Regions from separate parts of the Glutamicibacter sp. HZAU genome, predicted to be linked through region 2. Evidence: riboswitches for the same ligand, from Rfam matches in the RefSeq annotation. Region 2 holds a riboswitch; the other holds the start of a gene.

Region 1 (7,864 bases), on a different contig from region 2:
TCCCGCCCCATGCGGCCTGGGTGGGCACCATGGATGCATTGCCACGCCTGCTGTCCGAGGCAGACGTGCTGGTGCTGTGCGTGCCGCTGACCGATGAGACCACCGGGCTGATCGGCAGCGAGCAGCTAGCCGCACTGCGCCCCGGGGCAGTGCTGGTCAACGTCGCCCGTGGCCCGGTGCTGGACCTGGCTGCGTTGCACGAGGCGCTGGATTCGGGCCGCTTGGGTGCCGCGGCGCTGGATGTATGGTGGCAGGCTCCGGAGGGTATGCAGGCACCGGAGGACACCCGGCGCCTTGCCAACCATCCCCGAGTCATCGCTACCCCGCATTATTCAGGCCATTCGAACGACACCTTCACCCGCCGGGTGCAGGAAATCTGTGCGAATATCGATGGCTACGCGAACTGCCTGCCCGTGCGAAACGCTGATTAGAATAGGAGTTATGCAAGAAGAAGAATTGATGCAGACGGTCGAAGAAGAATTCACCGCCATCTTATTGCGTGCCCGCCAGATGCTGATCCGCCGTGCCAAGATCATCCACCCGGATCTGCAGGACCCAGGGTACCGCTTGCTTGCAGTGGTCATCCGTGACGAGGCCCAGCAGCAGGGATCGCTCGCAGAGAAGCTGCGCTTGGACAAGGCAACCATATCGCGCCTCGTGCAGCACCTTGAATCCTTGGACCTTGTCACCCGTACCCAGGATCCTTCCGATGGCCGGGCCCAGCTGGTTTCGGCAACAGATATAGCCAAGGAAAAATGGCGTTCGAGCGGCAACACGCTGCGTCAGGAACTGCGCCGCCAGCTCAAGGAATGGGAAGCATCCGAACTGAAGAACTTCGGAGATCTCCTGCACCGCCTCAACCACAGCTTTGACGAAATTCTCTAAACCGCTAGAGGAGCCGAAGCCTTGGAAACCCTACAGTTTCCAAGGCTTCAGCTTTTTAAGCATCAATCCATCAGTGCCAAGAAATCATCGGCAGAAAGCGCAGCGCTCTGTGCTCCCTCGGCGGTGTCGCCCAAGACATCGTTGAACAGCTGAGTCTTCTTGGCCTGCAGCGCGAGCACCTTGGATTCGATGGTGTCCTTGGCTACCAAACGGTACACATAGACGGGCCGGGTCTGACCGATGCGATGAGCACGGTCAATCGCCTGTGCTTCGGCCTGGGGGTTCCACCACGGGTCAAGCAGGATGCAATAGTCCGCTGAGGTGAGGTTGATGCCGAATCCACCGGACTTCAGCGAGATGAAGAAGACCGGGAAATCCCCCTCGCTGAAACCGTCAATCAGTTCCTTGCGCTTGGGTCCACTGGTGGAGCCATCAAGGTAACCGTGCTCAATGCCCAGCTCCTCGGCGACGTCGCGTGCCTTGGACAGGAAGCTGGTGAATTGGCTGAAGACCAGGATCTTGTGTCCTTCGGAAACCGCATCCCCCATGAGCTCGCGCAGCATTTCCAGCTTCGCGCTGGGCGCATTGCCTTCGCCTACCAGCGAGGGATCCAAAGCCAGCTGGCGCAGCAAGGTCAGCGACTGGAGAATCTGGAACCGATTCGAATCAACATCGCCAACCAGGCCCAGCACTTCTTGCCGCACGCGCTGGAAGCGGCGGTCATAGGCTTTCCGGTGCCCTGGCTCCAGCTCGACTTCCAGGACCTGTTCGGTCTTTGCCGGCAGCTCGGGAACGACCTGTTCCTTAGTGCGGCGCAGCACGAACGGTCGCAGACGGTTCTTCAAGCGTTCCATCCGTTCCTGGTCCCCGTCGGCGATTGGCTTCTGGTAGTTGTCCTTGAAGGACTTCGCACCACCCAGCAGGCCAGGTGCGGCCAGCGAGACCAACGCCCACAGTTCCATGAGGTTGTTCTCCATGGGCGTGCCCGTGACCACGAATTTGCACGGCACCGGCAGCTGCCGGGCCTGCTTGTAGCCCTTGGACGCGTGGTTCTTCAGCTGCTGGGCCTCGTCCATGATCATCACGTTGAAACCGGCAGCCTCGAAATCCTCATAGGCCAAGCGGAAGATCGTATAGCTGGTCACCACCAGCTGCGCATCACCGATCTGCGCAGCCAAATCCTGCCCGCTCTTCTTTGCCGTAGAGGTAATGCCAGTGACGCTCATCTGCGGGGCAAAACGCTGAGCCTCATTGATCCAGTTGCCCACCACCGAAGTAGGGGCAAGCACCAGGAACTTCTGGCTGGGATCTTCAACGCGTGCCTGCTCCAGGCAGGCCAGCAGCTGGACGGTTTTGCCCAGACCCATGTCGTCGGCGAGGACTCCGCCCAGGCCGTGGGTGCGCAAGAAGTCCAGCCAGGACAGGCCGTGGCTCTGGTAGGGGCGCAACTGCGCATTGAAGGTATCCGAGAGCTCAACAGGCTTCATCTCTTCGCCGCTTTGCAATGCCTTCATGGTCTGCAGCCACTGGTTGTGCTGGGCTTCGATAATTCCCAGATCCACCAGTTCCTGCCACCAGTCGATGCTCAACTTGTGGATGCGAATCGTATCGCCCTGCACCGTGCCCAGCTCCCCTGCTTCGGTGATCAGCTGGCGCAGCTGGGCAAAGTCCGCACCATCAATCGGGATCACCGTCAGGTCATCGAGGATGAGGTATTCATCTTGCTTGGTCAGTGCTTCGAGCAGCAGCGCGAACGGCACCTTGATCTCGCCGAGTAGCACTTCCACTGACAGGTCGAACCAGTCCCCCGTGCTTTCACCCGCTTCGACGCTGACAGTCGCGGGGGCATCGCTGATCCGATATTTCGGCAGCCGATTCTGCTCCTCGATAATGACATCGGGATGCTCTTCCAGCAGCGGCAGTGCGTGGACCAGGAAGTCGATGGATTCAGAGGTGCTGAATTCCTTCGGAGGGAAAATCCCTGATGAGGTCAGCTGCCCCAGCGAACCCAGCTCGCCGAGCTTGTCCTGCACCGAAGCGGCAATTTCCCGTTCCACTGCCTGCTGGCGAGGCCCCTTGGTGGAGTACTCCCAGGAATAGCGCACGGTCAGCGGGGTTTGGATGCTCTCCAAGGACAGCTTGAGGCTGGGGCGCGCGGGAACCGGGATGCGGTAGCTTCCATCTTCGCTCTTCAGCGGCGCCATTAAGCGCAGCCGGTCCAGGTGCTGCCGCTCGAATAGCTCGATGGCTCCATCCGGGATGATGTGCGCACCGGATTCGATGAATGCCGCCAGTTCCTTTCTGACCGGTTCTGCGAACTGCGCGAAGCCGAGTTCCTTCGCTTTGGGCAACGGGCTGGAGGCGTAGGCCAGCAGGGTCGGCGGCGTGCCGATCGGCAGGAGGTGGTGGTGCTCTTCGTGCGGGCCGCGCAGCTTGCCTTCCATGCGCAGGCCCTGCTCAGTGCGGCGCACATCCACGTGGGCCATGGCTGGTTGCGCACTGAATTCCACCGGGAGCTTGGCAGCGGAACCGCCGTTGACGATCTGCACTCCGGCGTCGCGCAGGGCCTCGAAGGCATCCAGCAGGTCCTGGCCAGGCAGATCCATCAGCGAGATCCAGTCCTTGGGATCCCACGAATGCCGGTAGGTGTTCTGTTCCACGCGTTCACGCAGCCGGTCCAGTTCAACGACCGCTCGGCGCTGCTTCTTGGAGAAGCGCTCATCGAAGGCGACGTTGCGCCAGCTGACTCCAGTCTGGACCCAGGGGCTCTTGGTGCCCCGGCGGGCCGGCCGCGCCTGCAAGGTCAGCGCGTCCTCGCCTCCGTAACGGGGTTCGCTGACCACTTTCAGGATCAATCCCAGCGGTTCCTCGTCAATCAGTTGCTCATCTGGAATTGCTGGAAGCAGACGGTCAAGGGTCCGTTCCCACTGCGGCTTGCTGTTGCGTTTCCATGCGAAAGGGTCCACCCCGGAGTCGGAGACGAAGAAGCCCTGGTCCTCTTCGGTGGTGACCTCAATGAGCAAGGCGGCGACATCCTCGCAGGATTGAACGCCCGGATGCTTGCTGCAGAAGCTGGTGAAGCTGATATTGCCGCGGTTGATTTGCAGCTCGGCCATCACCGATTCGCGCAGCACCATTGCCGAAATGCGGGTATATCCCGGCTTCATGTCCCGGTGGACGATCTCCACTTTTCCGGAATCGCAGAGGAACTGGCCCAGGTTGTATTCGGATTCGGTCACCAAGGTCTGGGCCGCAGAAAGTGTCAGCTGGAATTCCATACTCGCCGTTCATTGTTCGTGCAGTGGGTGCCCGAGAGCTCGATTCCATCTTAGCGAGCAGCCAGACAAGTTGCCCGATGACGAAAAGTTACCCCTGCCCTTTACGCGCTGGCACCGCAGCCGATAGAAAAGAACCACAGAATCACGAGTTCCGCTCTTTGAGCCCTGGCTGAGTGGACGGCAACCCTCCTGCGTCATTGTGCGGGGTGCCCCAGGTGAAGATTCGACGCATCTTGAACGCCAAGGTGCGTAAGCGATGGCGCCCCTTGCGCCAGAAAGGGGATTAATTCCTCATGTCTAATGCAGCATCTACCCTGACCGTATCCGAAGACCGCGCACAGCGCCTGCAGGAAGCAGGCAAGGGCTGGGGCGAACGCATCTCGGCGGCCCCGCAAAGCGCCAAATTGACCTTTACCGTTCAGGGCGAGGGTTTCGATTCGGTAGCCAGCAACATTGTCTCCGGGAAGCACACTTTCCAGGTCGACGAGCCAGCTGCCCTGGGTGGCAACGACGTGGCCGCCAGCCCGGTGGAATATGCGCTCGGCGCGCTGATCTCCTGCCAGGTTGTGGTCTACCGCTTGTATGCCCAAAACCTTGGCATCCAGGTGGACGACGTGAAGATCCAGGCCAATGGCCACCTCGATGTCCGTGGCCTCCTCGGCATTGACAAGTCCATCCGCCCGGGCTTCTCGTCGGTGGAACTGGACATCCAGATCGCCGGCCCGGAATCGGCCGAACGCTATGAAGAACTGCGCCAGGCAGTGGATGCCCACTGCCCGGTACTGGATCTGTTCGCCAACCCGGTACCGGTGCGTACCGCGGTGAGCATTGCAGCGGCCAATTAACGTCCGCTAAACCAAACAAGTAGCCGCCGCGGGCCCTGGCTTCGGGGCTGCGGCGGCGCACTTGCGGTAAAGGCGGGCTACTTCCCGAGGAAGTTCAGCAAGACCTTGCCGGACTTCGAAGAATTCTTGGCTGTTTCAAAGGCTTCGAGGCCCTCGGCCACCGGGAATTCGTGGGTTACCGCCGCGGAAATCTGCAATGAGCCATCGGCCAGGGCAGCAAGCACTTGGTCGATTTCGCCGTTGAAGCGGAAAGACCCGGCAAGTTCCAGCTCGCGGGTAATCGCCAGGGAAATCAGTGCAGGTTGCTCTCCCGAAGGCAGCAACCCGACCATGACCACGCGCCCGCCGCGCACAGCACCGCGCACCGCCGAGGCCAATCCGCGGTAATTGCCGCTGGCCTCGATCACCACATCGGCGTTCACCTTGGCAATCGCCTCCTGGTCATCGGCACGCAAGGTGGATGTGGCACCCAGTTCCTTGGCAATTTCCAGCGGCTTATCGTGCATGTCCACCGCGATGATTTCCTCGGCTCCGGCACGCTTGAGCACGGCCACGGCCAGCGCTCCGATCGGGCCAGCGCCAATGACCAACGCCTTCTTGGCGGCAACCTCGCCGGCTCGCGATACCGCGTGCCAGGCCACTGCGGCTGGCTCGGCCAGCGCAGCGTCGCGCAGCGACAGTCCGGCAGGCAGTTCGCGAAGCATCCGGGAGGGCAGATTCACCTCGCGCGCAAAGGCGCCCTCGGTATGCGGGTAGCGGGCAGCCGAGCCCAGGTAGGTGCATCCCGGTGAAAGGTTCGGGCAGGCCTCCGGATAAGGTTCCCCGGTCTCCCCTGGTGTTGCAGGGTGCACCGCAACTTTGGTTCCGGCTGGCGGACCGCTGCCGTCGGCGGCAGCCTGGATGACGGTGCCGACGATCTCGTGCCCCAGAACCATCGGGGCCTTGAGGATGGATTCCCCAGCGGCTCCGTGGCTCCAGTAGTGCAGGTCCGATCCGCAGATGCCTCCGTAGGCGATGGCTACGCGTGCCTCATTTGCTGCCGGTGCTGGCAGCTCGATCTGCTCGATGCGCAGGTCCCCGGCCGCGTGCGCCACGACGGCCAAGGTCCTGTTGGACAGGGCGCTAGACGACAACGCTCATGCCTCCGTCGATGAAAATGGTTTGCCCGTTCACGTAGTTCGATCCACCCGAGGCCAACCACACTGCTGGGCCCGCTAGGTCCTCGACGGTTCCCCAACGGCCAGCCGGGGTGCGGCCCAGGATCCAGGAGTTGAATTTCTCGTCATCCACCAGATTCTGCGTCATTTCGGTGTGGATATAGCCCGGTGCGATGCCGTTGATCTGAAGTCCTGCTCCGGCCCATTCTGCGGTCATGGCGCGGGTGAGATTGCGCAGTCCGCCCTTGGCCGCGGTGTAGCCGGAGATGGTGGGTCGGGCCAGGTCGGTTTGCACCGAACAGATGTTGATGATCTTGCCTTCGCCGCGTTCTACCATGCCACGTGCGACTTCTCGGCCTACTAAGAAGGCGCTGGTGAGGTTGGTATCGATCACGCGCTGCCAGTCGGCGACTTCCAGTTCCAGCATGGGCACGCGGTGCTGGATGCCTGCGTTGTTCACCAGGATGCGGATGGGGCCGATGGTCTTTTCGATGGCGGCGATATTCTCGCGCACAGTGGCGTCATCGGTGACATCGAAGCAGACGCTATGGATTCTTTCTGCGCCGTAGCAGGCGGCGAATTCGGCGGCCGTTTTGTCAAGCCTTTGCGCATCTCGGCCGTGCAGGATGATGGTGGCACCGGCATCGGCCAGTGCTTTAGCAAGTTCGCGGCCAATGCCGCGGGAGGACCCGGTGACCAAGGCCAGTCGTCCGGACAGGTCAAAAAGTTGGCTCATGAATTCCCTCGCAAGAAGTTTCGATGGTAAATCGACGGGAACTGACCTGCGATATGAACCTGCTGTTGCATCCGAAAAAGTAGCCCCGTCGCTGTCCCAGAATATATCAGATATATAAGGGTCGAGGGGCAATAAAGTCCGACTTATACGGTCGAAGTTTAGATGTTGGCGCTAGCGGGTCTGCGAGTAGAACCAGTTGATGTGCTCTTCGAGCAGCTGGGCTGCCCGTTCGCGCTGGTTCGTCGCGAAGGCGTGGTGGATGGCCTTGTGCTGGCGGCGCAGCACGCGCACCACCGGCTGCCAGGCCTCGTCGCTGGGCACTGAGTCGGAGACGTAGTCGCTGATCGAGTTGCGCAGCGATTCCATCATCGATTCCACCACGGCGTTGCCGGCCATGGAGGCCAGGAGCACATGGAACTCGGCATCGATGCGGTGGAAGGACTCGCGGGAAAGCTGCGGGTCGTCCATGCGCATGATCAGCACCGCGGTGCGGTCGATGACCTGCTGGGCGTAGACCGGGTCGCGGGGGTTCATTTGCGCGGCCCAGGTTTCCAGCAGGATGCGCGACTCGACGATCTCGCGGACGTTGATCCCCTTGGCCGCCAGGTGCAGCCGCAATGCTTGCGAGATGCCGGCCGAGGGGTTGGAGATGATCACCGCTCCGGAGTTCGGCCCGGAGCCGGTAGAAGTCTTGATAATGCCCATGACATCGAGGATGCGGATGGCATCGCGGACCGAAGCCCGCGAAATCCCATGCCGCTCCGCGAGCGCACGCTCGCCGGGAAGCTGGTCTCCTACGGATAGCTTCTCCCTGCGCAGATCTTCTTCAATTGCCTGGAGAACGATCTGGTATGCACGCGGAGCTGGGTTCATTGACATCGGATCTATTTTAGCCGGTCAGGGCTATGGCAGCATCCAGGACAGCACCGGGGTGGACTGCAGGTAGACCAAGCAGCACAGCAC
Region 2 (7,864 bases):
GCCACCGACCGCGAGCAGGGCCAGCAGCAACAGCAGCAACGCTGCGGCAGTGGAGCCGTTGCCTAGTTGCGTGTAGTAGTTGTAGACCAGCAGCGATACAGTTTCTGTCTTGGCGCTGGAAAGCAGGATCGGAATATCCAGGCTGCCCGCCGCCATCACGCCGGTGATGAACCAGGAAGCCAGGAAGGTCGGGCCGATCAGCGGCACCACGATGGTCAGCAGCATCCTCGGCGCGGAAGCGCCGCAGATGCGGGCTGATTCCTCCAGCTCGACGCCCAACTGGCCCACCGGGCCTGAAGTGGCGCGCTGCGCGATGGGGGTGACCACGATGACCAGCGCAATCAGCACGATCCAGATCGAGCCATAGAGGCTTTTCAGGCCCGGGATGCTGAGGTATGCCCACGTGATGGCCAAGGCGAGGACGATGCCCGGCACCGCGACCACGGCCCAGACGATGAGTTCTGGCACCTGTGCCCAGCGGCTCTTGCTACGCAGGGCGACATAGGTAATCAACACGGCCAGGATTGTTGCGAGGAGCCCGCCGACAACACCCATGATCAAGGTATTTTCCAGTGCCCGGACGACTTTCGAGGACTCGAACAGTCCGATGTAGTGCTTGAAAGTGAAGCCGGCAACTCCCAGCACCGGTTGGAAGGAGCCGATGATCAGCTGGAGCAGCGGAAGCACCAGTGCGACACCGACGTATCCGATGAACAGGCTGAAGCCGACCCATTTCCAACGGCCGATCTCTTCCTTCTCAATGCGGAAGGCTTTGCCGGTCACAGTGATGAAGTTGCGGTTGCCGATGGCCTTGGAGCGGATGGCCACCAGAATGTAGATGACGGCGATCAGCAACAGTGCCAACGCGCTGGCCGAGTCGTAGCGGATGGGCGTCGTCGCCAGGAAATCATAAATCTGAGTAGGGAAGACATAGATTGCCGCTGGAACGCCGAGGATCAGGGCGACATCCAGCTGGCCTAGGGAGTTAACGAATCCGAGGATGGCCAGACCGGACAGGGTCGGCAGCAGAATCGGGATGTTTACATCCAGGAAGAGCCGGACACGGTTGGCACCAGAGAGCAGTGCGGCTTCTTCGAGCGAACGGTTCAGCGCACGAACCGGACCGAGCAGCAATAGGTACATCACCGAAATTGCCTTCAGCCCGCTGACGATGATCAAACCGGCCCAGGAATACGCATCCAGGCGTGGCGAGCCGTCTGCGGAGACACCGAAGAATTGGGTCAGCAAACCGGTAGGCGAGGTCATCATGCCCCAGCTGATCGCGAAGAAAAGCGTCGGTATGGCAAAAATGGTGACCATGACGGGGGTGATGGCCTTGCCGGCAGGAGTCTTGGTCCGCATGGAAATCCAAGCAAAGATGAATCCGCCAATGATGCCAATGGACTGCACCGCAACGGCATAGATGACCGAGGCCCACAGGGTCTCCCATGTCGCGGGATCACCGTAGGCATCGACGATGCCGGCGAGGCCGAACGAGCCTTCGGTGCCCGGTTGTCCGCTGCGGAAAGTGCCGTAAATGAGCATTGCCAGCGGATAACCGAAGAAAGCGCAGATAAACAAGAGAAAGAGGGCTAGCAATGCCCCGGACGACCTGATTTTTCTCACAACTTCTACTCCCCATGTCTTCTATCCGGGCAAGCGCAACAAATATCCGAGATGCTGTTTGGCCGAAAGCTTATAAACATATTGCGTGTGATCTAATGCACTGTCAAGCAATAAATGTATTTTCTGACTTGGAAAATTTTTTAGCTTTACCGCGGCGCATCAGTTCCCTTGGCTGGTGATGGCGATCACATGGCTGTGACTGCGGGTGGTTTATTGATGATGCTTCGAGTAACTGTTGCTGTCAGCCCGGAACCTTGATTGCTTGTGTGCGCTTATGTTTCATGTTTGTGCACTCCCTAGCCGATAGGATGAGCTCATGAGCGAAAAGGAGCAACCGCGGCTGGCCAGCGCATTGGCGCAGAAAGTTGTCGACACGATTGCTCCGACCATCAACCGCAACGTGAACATCATGAATGCTCACGGGGTCATCATCGCTTCGACCGATGCCGCGCGAATCGGCACCCACCACGACGGCAGCGCCGAGGCAATCAGTCGCAACGCCATCATCCGGGTCAGCCAGGCTGACGGTTCCGCGGGAACCCTGCCAGGGGTCAATGTCCCTCTGACGCTGAACGGCCAGCTGTGCGGAGTTGTTGGCGTGACCGGTGCTCCGCATGAGGTGGAGCCGCTGGCCGGCCTGATTGCCTTGACGGTGCAATTGCTCTTCGCCCAGGACTACGAGCACTCGCGCAGTGCGCGCCGCGAGACCGAGGCCCGAGACATCATTTCTGCGCTGATCGCAGGCCGCGTTGCCCCCGAAGTCATCGACCGCTCGCTGGCGGCCCACGGCTTGCGCGGGCCCAAGTGCATCGAAGCATGGCTCCCGCGAAGCGTCGAGGATCCTTTGCTCGAAGAACCGGCCAAGGAACACCATCGCACGTCTTGGATCAGCCTTTCCGGTGCGTACTGGAGGCTACGCGCCACCCACGAGCCCGCTTTCGCTGAAGAGCGCATGGATGAGGAGCGTTTCCTCGTCTCCATGCCGGTGGAAACGGCAGCGGACCTCATGGCTGAAACCGAGGCGCTGCGGGCGCTGCTGGGCTATCCGCCACTCGTGCCGCGCTACGCCCAACGCCGAATGTGGAGCCGGGAAATTGCCGTGGCTATCGCCCGCACCCCAGCGCGCAGCCTGGAACATGCGGCTGCCCCGGCGCAACAGCTCAATGAGGAACAGGCCAAAACCCTCTTGGTGGTGTCGACGGCTGCATCGATGAGCCAGGCTGCCACGGATCTGCATATTCACCGCAACACCTTGGTGCAACGGCTTGAGCGGATCAGCCAGATCAGTGGTGTGGACATTCGGCAGTCCAGCGAGTCCCTGAAACTCCAGCATGCGATTTACGCGCGAGTGGCCTTGGGGCAGCTGCATATTTTCTAGGACCCGGGAACGGGGGTGCGGGTGACAGTTGTGGCAGTAGCGGGATATTTGCACACATTTACCCCGACCAGAATCAGGCAAATATGGTCGTGTGCCCATAGGCATCCGGGGCAGCTTTTCCTAATATTGGCAGGATGATCGATCTTTGCGCCCGAATTCCGTGGCGGCACGGAGGCATCTAGCCCAACGGGCAAAGCCTTGAGCAGCTTTGCCGACAGAGCTGGTCCGCCGATTCTGCCGCCGTGGGCCAGGCGCAGAGCACTACCGTTATTGGCAAAGGAGCCAACCCGCCGTGTATGAACTGCTTGTTCTGCTGATCCTTGTCGTGGCCATCGTGATGGTCACGGCACGCTTGAAGATCAGCCCATTCCTCGCCCTCATTGGCGCCGCCATCTTGGCCGCTTTCGCCTACCGGATTCCGTTGGCCGATGTGGCCTCGACGGTCACCACGGCCTTCGGCAGCACCATGGGCAACATCGGTCTGGTGATCCTGTTCGGAACAATGATTGGCGTCATCCTGGAGAAATCCGGCGCCGCGATCTCCATGGCAGATGCGCTGATCAAGGTGCTGGGCACGCGGTTCCCCAACCTGACGCTCTCAATCATCGGCTACATCGTTTCCATTCCCGTCTTCTGCGACTCCGGGTACGTGGTGCTCAACTCGCTGCGCAAAGCCATCACCCTGCGCACCGGAGTTTCCGCGCTGGCGACATCCATCGCATTGATGACCGGCCTGTACGCAACCCACACCATGGTGCCTCCGACTCCGGGACCGCTGGCCGCAGCCGAGAGCATCGGCGTTGCCGACAACCTGGGCCTGATCATCGCAGTCGGCTTGCCAGTTGCCGCCATCTCGGCGCTGGCCGGCTTGGCCTACGCCAGCCGTTTCAACAAGTCCAAGTGGACTCCGCTGCCCAGTGAAGGCGAAGACGACCTCTCCGAACTCGACTACGAGCAGCTGCGCGCAAGCTTCGGCAAATTGCCCCACCCGGCGTTGGCCTTCATGCCGATCCTGGTTCCGCTCGTGCTGATCTGCGCCGCCTCCATTGCGAAGCTGCCTTCGCTCCCGTTCGGCGAGGGCATCGCCCTGGAAATCCTTTCCTTCATCGGTACTCCGGTGATCGCGCTGATTTTCGGCTTGATCTCCTCAACCTTCCTGCTCAGCGGCGACAGCAAGCTGTCGGTCTTCAACGAGCAGATGCATGAAGCCGTGCGCACCGCTGCCCCGATCTTGCTGATCACCGGCGCCGGTGCCGGTTTCGGCGCGGTGCTGGCGGCCTCGGATCTGACCACAATTCTTTCGGATTCGCTCAGCGGCCTGGGCTTGGGCCTGGCGGTGCCGTTCCTGATCGCCGCTGCGCTGAAGTCCGCGCAGGGTTCCTCCACCGTGTCCATGGTGACCACCTCCGCGCTGGTCGCGCCGATGCTCGGCTCCTTGGGCCTGGGCTCGGAACTGGGCATGGTGCTCACGGTACTGGCCGTCGGTGCCGGTGCGATGGTTGTCTCGCACGCCAACGACTCGTACTTCTGGGTCGTTTCGCAGCTCAGCCGCATTCCGGTAATTACCGCATACAAGACCTTGAGCGTGGCGACCGCCATCCAGGGTACCGCCGCCTTCCTGACGGTACTGCTCCTGGGAGCCGTACTGCTGTAGCAGGATGCTGGCCAAGTAAACAACGGATCGCACCATCTGCCGATGGTGCGATCCGTTTCTTTATGCGGCCGCAGACTGGCCGGGCTATGCCGGCTAGACGCCTCGCGCGGCCCTGTTCGCTTTTGCGGCCGAGATCATCAGCAACGTGATGACGGCGAGATAGCCGGCCCCGGTTGTGGCGAAGGCGAAACCGAACTGGCCCAGCACGCAGAGAATCGTTGCACCGGCCAGCATGGCCCAGCCGGCCCAGGTAGCCGCGGCCATCAGCGGCGCAGCCCGCCGATGCCCTGCCAGCCAGGCCTCGTCGCTGGCCAAGGTATGGCGCGTCTTGATGCCGATGGACGCATTGCGCGCGAGCTTTCCATCCCGGGCCATGGGTGCGAGGAACGCTGGCACCACAGTGATGCCCATCAACCCGAGCATGAAGGGGATGACGCCTGCTGGATCCACGTTCCACCTGTTCTGACTATTCGCCGTGAACAGCCATCCTATTCGGAGGCAGAGCAGTTCCCGAGTTCAGATTTCGTCATGCAAGTGTCATACGAAGGCCGCGCTGCCATCGATCAGGCAGGCAGGAGGCTCGAAGATGACGTATTTTGTCCTGCCGTTCCCTCGTATGACAGTGCCCTTCCAAGACTGCTGCCGGCAGTGGTTGACTCGGAGCACAACCCATCCAGAGCGGCTGAGAGACCTGGCTCCGCGACGCCGCAGTAAGCCTGCATCCGGCAGGTAGTGCTAACGCCAGGATCGATGGAATCGCAGGGATCCTGCGTCCTTCGGAACCTGCAACGCAAGGGAGAAGAAGATGACCGTACAAAGCACTGGACTACGCCGAGTTCCCTACTACGGGAACGCCAGCGAAACCGAGCTGGAACAGTGGCGCGCAGTTGCCCAACAGGTGGGAGGCACGCTCGCCAAGGACGCCCTGGAACGCGACCGCAAGAACCAGCAGCCATTCGCCGAAGTGCAGCTGCTGCGCGAGGCCGGCTTGCTGAACCTCCTGGTGCCTGCGGAATACGGCGGAGCAGGAGCCCACTGGGAAACCGCCTTCGAGGTGGTCCGCATCCTGGCCGCGGCCGATGGCTCCATCGCGCAACTACTGGCCTACCACTACATCAATCAGTCCAGCATTGCCTTCTATGCTCCGGCGGAGGCGCAAGGCAAGTGGTGGCTACGCACCGTGGAAGGCGGCTGGCTCTGGGGCGATTCGGTTAATCCGGTTGACCCGGATCTGACGCTGAGCGTCGAAGGGGATGGGTACCGGCTGAACGGGGCCAAGCGGTTCTCCACCGGTTCCGGTGTTGGCGAGGTCATCGTCATCAACGCACTGGTCCAGGGCGGGGAATACGACGGGCAGATTCTCGCCTTCGTGCTGCCGCGCGACATCGAAGGACTGGAAATCGTTGACGACTGGGACTACCTGGGCCAGCGGCTCAGCGCCTCGAACTCGCTGAAGTACCACAACGTCAGGCTTGAAGCCGAGGACTTGCTCGGTTTCGTCACCGACGAACCAGTGTCCACCTTGCTCACCCCGGGGATCCAGCTGGCATTCGCCAACTTCTACCTGGGCATCGCCGAAGGAGCGCTGCAGCGCGGCAAGCAGATCCTGCTGGGCCGCAAGAATGCCTGGCTGTTCTCGCAGGCCGACACCTACGCCCAAGACCCGATTTTCCAGCGCACCGTCGGGGAGCTCAAGGCCCGCACCGCCGCAGTGGCTGCACTGACCGAGAAACTCGGCCGGAAATTCGATGCGCTGCTGTCCAAGGCCGGGGACGTCACCCAGCCCGAGCGGGCCGCGCTGGCAGTGGAAATCGCCGAAGCCAAGGTGGTCTCCACCGAGGTGGGCGTCGAGGTGGCGAACCGGATCTTCGAAGTGACCGGATCATCCTCGACCGCGAGCTCGGTGGGCCTGGATTTGTATTGGCGCAACGTGCGTACCCACTCGCTGCATGACCCGGTGGACTACAAGAAGATCGAGGTCGGCGCGTACTTCCTGCGCGGAGAATCCCAGCCGCTCTCGCTCTACACCTAGAATTTCGAACGGATTGGATTCAACGATGACTGTACTTGCAACTGGCACTCGGCTTGCAGGGCTCAAAGCCCGTTTTGCCCCGCTCTTCGCGGACATCGCGCAGGGCGCTGCCGAACGCGACCGCACCGGAGAATTGCCCTACCAAGCGGTGGCCGACCTGGCGGCCGCCGGCTTCGGCGCCGTCCGGGTTCCGGAATCGCACGGCGGGGCCGGGGCGACCCTGCCTGAGCTCTTCGAGCTGTTCGTGGATCTTGCGGCCGCTGATTCCAATATCGCCCAGGCGCTGCGCGCGCACTTCGCCTTCGTCGAGGATCGGCTGGTGGCCGCCGAAGGCCCGGGGCGCGACAAGTGGCTGGCCCGCTTCGCCGCCGGAGAACTGGTGGGCAACTCGTGGACCGAGGTTGGAACCGTGAAGGTCGGGGACGTGATCACCAAGGTCACCCCGGACGGCGAGGGCGGCTTCAAGATCAATGGAACCAAGTACTATTCCACCGGCTCAATTTTCGCTGACTGGCTGGACACCTATGCCGAGCGCACCGACACCGGCAAGCGCGTGATCGCCGCGGTCAACCGCCACCAGCCCGGTGTCGAGCTGGCCGATGACTGGGATGGCTTCGGCCAGCGCACCACGGGTACCGGAACCTCCACCTTCACCGATGCGGTGGTGGCCGAGGAGGACCTGATCGACTTCGATACCCGTTTCAAGTACCAGACCGCGTTCTACCAGCAGGTGCTGCTGGCGGTCCTGGCCGGCTCCGCCAAAGCGGCAGAACGGGACTTCGCCGCCGAGCTGAAGGCGCGCAAGCGGACCTTCAGCCATGCCGCAGCCAATGTGGCGGCCGAAGACCCGCAGCTGCTGCAGGTGATCGGCGAGGTCTCCGCTGCATCCTTCGCCGCCGCGGCAACGGTTCAACGCGTTTCGGTGGCGTTGCAGGGAGCCTACGAAACAGCGCTGGCGCTGCACACCGGCCAGGCGAGCGCAGAAGAGGACGAAGCGGCCAATGATGCGGCCGAGTTGGCCAGCGCGCAGGCGCAGGTGGTGCTGACCCCGCTGGTGCTCAATGCCATCACCCATGCCTTCGATGCGCTGGCTGCCAGCGCGACGAGCGTTTCCAAGAACCTTGATCGGCACTGGCGCAATGCCCGGACCGCTGGCAACCACAATCCCTGGGTC

Evidence for each region. A riboswitch is a leader RNA that binds a small molecule or an ion and turns the genes downstream of it on or off. The one in region 2 is predicted to bind S-adenosylmethionine.
Region 1: it holds a riboswitch for S-adenosylmethionine, as region 2 does, so the genes downstream of both, EKH49_RS00780 (OsmC family protein) here and EKH49_RS11845 (acyl-CoA dehydrogenase family protein) in region 2, are expected to answer to the same signal.

The regions. Positions count from the first base shown of each region.
Region 1 is NZ_SCKZ01000001.1:164,846-172,709, forward strand. It holds gene EKH49_RS00765 (2-hydroxyacid dehydrogenase) at 1-431, shown strand, start outside; gene EKH49_RS00770 (MarR family winged helix-turn-helix transcriptional regulator) at 442-885, shown strand; gene EKH49_RS00775 (DEAD/DEAH box helicase) at 948-4,163, opposite strand; SAM riboswitch class IV at 4,304-4,425, shown strand; gene EKH49_RS00780 (OsmC family protein) at 4,457-5,008, shown strand; gene EKH49_RS00785 (L-idonate 5-dehydrogenase) at 5,086-6,141, opposite strand; gene EKH49_RS00790 (SDR family oxidoreductase) at 6,131-6,901, opposite strand; gene EKH49_RS00795 (FadR/GntR family transcriptional regulator) at 7,073-7,780, opposite strand; gene EKH49_RS00800 (L-lactate permease) at 7,805-7,864, opposite strand, start outside.
Region 2 is NZ_SCKZ01000006.1:438,538-446,401, forward strand. It holds gene EKH49_RS11825 (ABC transporter permease) at 1-1,581, opposite strand, end outside; gene EKH49_RS11830 (CdaR family transcriptional regulator) at 1,943-3,004, shown strand; gene EKH49_RS11835 (GntP family permease) at 3,297-4,658, shown strand; gene EKH49_RS11840 (SdpI family protein) at 4,752-5,108, opposite strand; SAM riboswitch class I at 5,325-5,415, shown strand; gene EKH49_RS11845 (acyl-CoA dehydrogenase family protein) at 5,464-6,690, shown strand; gene EKH49_RS11850 (acyl-CoA dehydrogenase family protein) at 6,716-7,864, shown strand, end outside.